Regions from separate parts of the Marinomonas sp. ABL3_031 genome, predicted to be linked through region 2. Evidence: riboswitches for the same ligand, from Rfam matches in the RefSeq annotation. Region 2 holds a riboswitch; the other holds the start of a gene.
The links. Region 2 has a riboswitch for thiamine pyrophosphate ahead of thiC (phosphomethylpyrimidine synthase ThiC). Riboswitches for the same ligand answer to the same signal wherever they lie in the genome.
Positions count from the first base shown of each region.

Region 1: linked by a shared signal. The riboswitch ahead of thiB (thiamine ABC transporter substrate binding subunit) and the one ahead of thiC (phosphomethylpyrimidine synthase ThiC) in region 2 are both predicted to bind thiamine pyrophosphate.

Region 1 covers NZ_JBSWYU010000014.1:51,712-55,095, reverse strand. Annotated here, with positions in the region: gene msbA (lipid A export permease/ATP-binding protein MsbA) at 1-395, shown strand, start outside; gene ACXAH2_RS14610 (3-deoxy-D-manno-octulosonic acid transferase) at 395-1,621, shown strand; TPP riboswitch at 1,644-1,754, shown strand; gene thiB (thiamine ABC transporter substrate binding subunit) at 1,810-2,820, shown strand; gene thiP (thiamine/thiamine pyrophosphate ABC transporter permease) at 2,844-3,384, shown strand, end outside.
Region 2 covers NZ_JBSWYU010000003.1:172,188-175,571, reverse strand. Annotated here, with positions in the region: gene ACXAH2_RS05250 (penicillin-binding protein activator) at 1-63, opposite strand, end outside; gene rsmI (16S rRNA (cytidine(1402)-2'-O)-methyltransferase) at 176-1,042, shown strand; TPP riboswitch at 1,111-1,215, shown strand; gene thiC (phosphomethylpyrimidine synthase ThiC) at 1,390-3,384, shown strand, end outside.

The DNA.
Region 1 (3,384 bases), on a different contig from region 2:
AAGCGGCTAACGCTTGGGGCTTTATTGAGGAGTTAGACAAGGGGTTAGATACCATGGTAGGTGAGAATGGTGTCTTGCTTTCTGGTGGTCAACGTCAACGTATTGCCATTGCTCGAGCCATTCTAAAAAATGCGCCTATCCTGATTCTCGATGAAGCAACCTCCGCATTGGATACGGAATCTGAGCGTGCTATTCAATCTGCATTAGATGGTTTGATGGAAAATCGTACGACCATTGCCATAGCGCATCGCCTATCTACCATTGAAAATGCCGATATTATTGCGGTAGTGGATCATGGTGAGATTGTTGAACAAGGTTCGCATCAAGAGCTGCTCGCCAAACAAGGCGCCTATGCGCAACTTCATAATCAGCAATTTAGTGAGTCGGCTGAATAATGTGGTTGTACTCTTGTGTTATCAATCTGCTAACTCCGCTTATATGGTTAAAAATTCGTCGCTTTAAACGGAGTTATGCGAATTATCGCGCTGAGGAAGCTTATGGGCATTGGGGCGAGGTTGAGGCGGATCTTTGGTTGCATTGTGCTTCTGTGGGTGAGGTCTTAGCTGCGCGGCCCTTGGTGGAACAATGGCGCGAAAAATATCCTGACCAGCGTTTGTTAGTCACAACCATGACACCGACGGGAGCAGAGCAAGTAGCCAAAATTTTTCCCTTTGCCCAGCATAAATATTTACCAATGGATTGGCGCAGAGCAGTGAAAAAAGCGCTGAGTCAATTAGACTGTCCAAGATTGCTGATAATTGAAATGGAGCTTTGGCCAAATCTGATAAGGTATGCGAAACAAAAAGGGCTTCATGTCAGTATTGTGAACGCTCGCATGAGTGAGCGCTCTTTTCTTCGATATCAAAAATTTCCTCGTTTTTCTCGACGTTTATTTGCCCTGCCGGATCAATTTTTAGCGCATGCGCAAGCGGATGCGGATCGTATAAAGGGGTTGGGGGCGAGTAAAGTATATGCGACGGGCAGTATAAAATTCGATTTGGCTGTTTCTAAAGAGGTGCTGGAGCAGAACTGGCGGGAGCAAATTGATAAGCCTTTTGTTTGGATTGCAGCTAGTACCCATCAAGGAGAAGATGCGCTCATATTAAAGGCGCATCAAGCCTTATTAAAAGCTCAGCCTCAGGCCTTATTGATCTTAGTTCCACGTCATCCTGAGCGCTTTGTAGAAGTCAGTCAATTGGCTAGAGAATCTTTCTCAAAAGTTTCACTACGCAGTAATACACCCGTAAATAAATGGAGTGATTTCCAGGTAGTGATTGGTGATAGCATGGGAGAGCTAATGCATTATTACCAAGCGTCTGACTTAGCCTTTGTTGGTGGCAGCTTGATAAGACGAGGTGGTCACAATCCGATTGAACCTGCCTTGCTATCCAAGGCCATTTTAGTTGGCCCTCACACTTTTAATTTTCAAGACATCACCGACCAGTTGATCTTGGCAAAAGGCGCCTTGCGTTGTCAGGATGAAGAGCAGTTGAGCAATTTACTGGTTTCTCTAGCGAAGCAAACTTCCCAACGTATTCGTCTTGGTCAAGCTGCATTACGATTTGCGCAAAACAGTCAAGGCGCAGTAACGCGAGTACTCAATGAAATAGACTTTCATTAAGTGACTCTTTACAATGTCCGCTCTATATCTCATGGGGTGCTTGGACTGAGTCTAAGCTGAGAAGTGATTATTCGCTAACCCATTGAACCTGATCCAGATTATGCTGGCGTAGGAATTGAGGTAGTAAGTGAAGTTCCGTTTGCTTACATTCCTTTGATACGCCGCTCACTTATTTTAGGAGCGACACCTTGAAAAAACTTTCTCTTCGTCGATGTTCAAGCATTGCCTTGGCAAGCTTAACTTTTGCCTTTTCAGCCTCTGCATTCACCCAGACTTTAAACGTCTATACTTACGATTCTTTCGCATCCGATTGGGGCCCAGGGCCAAAAATCAAAGAAAACTTCGAGAAGGAATGTGATTGCGAGTTGAACTTCGTAGCATTAGATTCTTCGGGTGGTATTTTTTCTCGCGTACAACTTGAAGGTAAGTCGTCGCAAGCTGACGTGTTATTGGGTTTGGATTTGAACTTGATGCAAGCCGCAGTAGCAACCGGTCTATTGGCTGAGCATGGCGTGGATACCACTGCTGTGCAGCTTGATCAGGCTTGGACAGACGAGGTGTTTGTGCCATTTGATCATGGTCACTTTGCTTTTATCTACAACTCAGAAGCACTTTCCAATCCACCAAGCAGTTTGTCTGAAATTGTTGAAAATCAAGACTTGCGTGTAATTTACCAAGACCCTCGTACCAGTACGCCAGGATTGGGCTTAATGCTTTGGATGAAATCTGTGTATGGTGACGATGCCGCTACGGCTTGGAAAACATTGGCTTCTCACACAGTCACTGTGACCAAAGGTTGGTCGGATGCTTATGGTCTTTTCCTTAAAGGAGAAGCGGATGTGGTGTTGAGTTATTCAACCTCACCGGCTTATCACATAGTGGCAGAAGGTGAGAATAAATATAAAGCGGTTGAAGCTGAAGAAGGGCGTTACCCACAAGTAGAAGTGGCGGCAATGCTGAAATCCGCACCAAATAAAGATTTAGCTAAGCAGTTTATGAATTTCATTTTGACGCCAGGTTTTCAATCGACCATAGCAACGGGTAACTGGATGTTGCCCGTTATTAAACTTGATCAGCCTTTGCCTGCTGCTTTTGATGCCGCTTTGAAGCCAGCTAATAATCTAGTGCTACCGGTCGAACAGGTTGCGGCAAACCGCAAAGCTTGGATTAATGAGTGGTTGAATGCAACGACAGAGTAAGTAGGACTTTTTTGAAACGAAATATGTCTATCATAAGCCTACTTCCAGCTCTGCTGGGAGTGGGCTTATTTGTTTTGTTAGGAGGGATTAGCCTCTTTTCTTTGCTGCAGTTCAGTGATATTGCGGAGTGGTGGGGCTTTTTATCTCAGCCTTATTTATGGCGTTTGATTCGTTTTTCTTTGTGGCAGGCGCTATTAAGTAGCTTGATCAGTCTTGCTATTGCGGTGCCAGTCGCATCCTGTTTGTTTCATCGCCAGTTTTTTGGGCGAAACCTGTTGTTGCAGATTTTTTCCGTGTCCATGGTGGTTCCCAGCATTGTCGCTATTTTGGGTATCGTTGTGGTGTATGGGCGCAGTGGTTGGTTAAACAGTTTGCTGTCGGTAGAGGTTCCTCTGTATGGCTTGACGGGAATTTTATTGGCCCATGTTTTTTTCAATTTGCCCTTAGCGGTGCGTTTGTTGCTACAGGCGTATGCTTTGGTGCCTTCGGGACAGTGGCGACAGGCGTATCAGCTAGGCTTTTCTCGTTGGGCTGCCTTTCGTATTATTGAATGGAGTTATTTAC
Region 2 (3,384 bases):
CGGTGGAGTGTTGTCAGAGGCTTCTTTATCACCTTGAACCAAGCTGGAAGTCTGCTGAGGCATATTTAAGTTTGCTGAATTACATGCGCTGAGCAGAAATGCACAAAGGGTTAATGATATGATGCGATAATTGGTTAGGCTCATAATCTTACAAATGGCAAATTAAAGAGGAAACATGGTATCACATACTAATGATGATGTGAGAGGGTCGCTGTACATAGTTGCGACACCAATTGGCAATCTAGATGATTTTACAAAGCGAGCCGAGCAAACTTTACGAGATGTTGACTACATCGCCGCAGAAGATACCCGTCACAGTCGCCGTTTATTGAATCATTTTGGCATTGAAGGCAAGTTATTTTCACTGCACGATCACAATGAGAAAGACAAGGCAGAATACGTTGCAAGCTTATTAAATGAAGGTAAGAATGTCGCGCTTGTATCCGATGCTGGCACACCATTAATTTCCGATCCTGGTTATCACTTGGTCTCTATTCTGCGTGATTTAGATCACAAAGTGGTTCCTGTGCCTGGCGCCAGTGCTTTAATTGCTGCCTTGTCAGCTTCTGGCTTGCCCACTGATCAGTTTTTCTTTGCAGGGTTTGTTCCGGCTAAATCGAAAGCCCGTAAGGATGTGTTTGAAGCCTGGCGAGATCAAGTGGGTACCTTGGTGTTTTATGAATCGACTCACCGTATTGCAGACTCTATGGAGGATTTGCAAACTGTCTACGGTGATCAAGCCAATGTGGTGTTGGCGAGAGAGCTGACTAAAACCTTTGAAACCTTTTTATCCGGTACACCGAATCAGATCCTTGAAAAGTTTGCCGAGGATGCGAATCAGTTGAAAGGGGAATTTGTGGTCATGCTCAACATAGCCAAGCCGGATCTAGCAGATGAGGAAGAGGAGGCTAAACGTATTCTTACTGTTTTATTAGAAGAAAAAGTCTCAGTAAAACAAACGGCTTCCATTGCTGCTAAGCTGACAGGAGGAAAGAAAAATTCCCTGTATAAGCTTGCATTAAGCATGCAAGAGGGTGAATAGCCCACTTAATAATTTCTAACATTTCCATTCAGAAGAGTTTACAGAGATATTTGAATCCGTATACTCAGTGCTACTTGTCGGAGTGCCATTTGGCTGAGATCGCACAATTGAGTGCGGGATCCGCAGAACCTGATCGGGCTAACACCCGCGTAGGAAACAAGAAAGTCACACTATTTCTTTTCTGCATCAAATGAACTCCTGTATTGTAAAGGTAAATTTGATGCGGTCAGTCGCATGACATTTAATTTTCGATTCAGGAATTCTTTTTTGCCATAAGTTCGTTGGTGAACTTTGGTTAAACCAGCACCCCAGACAAGCAATTCTCCATTTTTTAAAGGGAAATGCTCATGTCGAATCAGAATAACAAAAAACCTAATAAGTCTTCTCGCGAAGCGGCTCGCCTTGCTGCAAAGGCCTTTATTGAGTCCTTACAAGCCAAGCCTTTTCCAGCCTCTGAGCGCATTTATCTCAATGGCTCAGATGACTCCATTCGTGTGCCGATGCGTAAGATTAATCTTACTGATACACCGCTTGGCTCGGATCCTGATAACTTGACCTTTGAACCTAATGAAGCTGTGTATGTTTATGATTGTTCAGGCCCTTATGGTGATCCACAAGAAAAAATTGATGTTTACCGTGGGATCAAACCTATCCGCAATGAATGGATCGAGGCTCGTCAGGATACGCAATTCTTATCACAGGTGAGTTCCACTTTTACTCAATCACGATTGGACGATGAGCGTCTTGATGAGCTTAGATTTCAGCATTTGCCGAAAGTAAGACGTGCTCGGCAAGGTAAGTGTGTCACTCAAATGCATTATGCCAAGCAAGGCATCATTACTCCAGAAATGGAGTACATTGCCATTCGTGAAAATCAAAACCTTGAAGTCATCAAAAGCGAACTCTTGTTGAAGCAGCATCCGGGACAGAGTTTTGGGGCGAACTTGCAAGACAAGATCACCCCAGATTTTGTGCGTGAAGAAGTGGCGAAAGGCCGCGCCATAATTCCGAATAACATTAATCACCCAGAATCTGAGCCTATGATCATAGGTCGTAACTTTTTGGTGAAAGTTAACGCCAACATTGGTAATTCTGCGGTGACGTCTTCCATTGAAGAAGAGGTGGAGAAGCTTGTTTGGTCGACTCGTTGGGGAGCCGACACTGTGATGGATTTATCGACAGGGAAAAACATACACGAAACCCGCGAATGGATTCTGCGTAATTCTCCCGTGCCTATTGGTACCGTACCGATTTATCAAGCGCTGGAAAAAGTGAATGGCATTGCCGAAGATCTGAATTGGGACGTTTTTCGCGATACCTTGATTGAGCAAGCTGAGCAGGGCGTAGACTACTTTACCATTCACGCTGGTGTGTTATTGAGATACGTGCCAATGACGGCAAAACGCCTTACCGGCATTGTTTCCCGTGGTGGTTCTATCATGGCGAAATGGTGTCTTGCGCACCACCAAGAGAGCTTTTTATATGAGCGTTTTCGCGACATTTGCGAAATTTGCGCTGCTTATGATGTGGCTTTATCCCTTGGCGATGGCTTGCGTCCTGGCTCCATCATGGATGCCAATGATGAAGCGCAAATGTCTGAGCTAAGAACCTTGGGTGAGCTGACCAAAATTGCTTGGGAATACCATGTGCAGGTCATGATCGAAGGTCCTGGACATGTTCCCATGCAACTTATTAAAGAGAACATGACAGAGCAACTTGAGCATTGTCATGAAGCACCCTTTTATACTCTTGGTCCGTTAACCCAAGACATTGCGCCGGGTTATGACCACATTACGTCTGGAATCGGAGCGGCGCAGATAGGTTGGTATGGTTGTGCCATGTTGTGCTACGTCACACCCAAAGAGCACCTAGGTTTGCCGAATAAGGAAGACGTAAAACAGGGTTTGATTACTTATAAGATTTCCGCTCATGCTGCGGATCTGGCCAAAGGTCATCCGGGAGCGCAAGTGAGAGACAATGCTTTGTCCAAAGCACGTTTTGAGTTCCGTTGGGAAGATCAATTCAATCTCGCGCTGGATCCAGAAACGGCGCGTGCTTATCACGATGAAACCCTGCCACAGGCCTCGGGCAAAGTGGCGCATTTCTGCTCTATGTGTGGACCCAAGTTTTGCTCCATGAAAATTACCCAAGAAGTGCGTGATTATGCCGCTGGTTTAGAACGGCAAGAACAGGGTCAAGATCAAGTTATCAATATTACAGCCCTGCAAGATGATGAAGCACAGCTCGGTATGGAAAAAATGTCTGAGCAGTTTCGTGAATTAGGCAGTGATGTTTACCTAACAACGGATAAATTGGATCAAGCGCAGGCTAAGGCGGAAGTA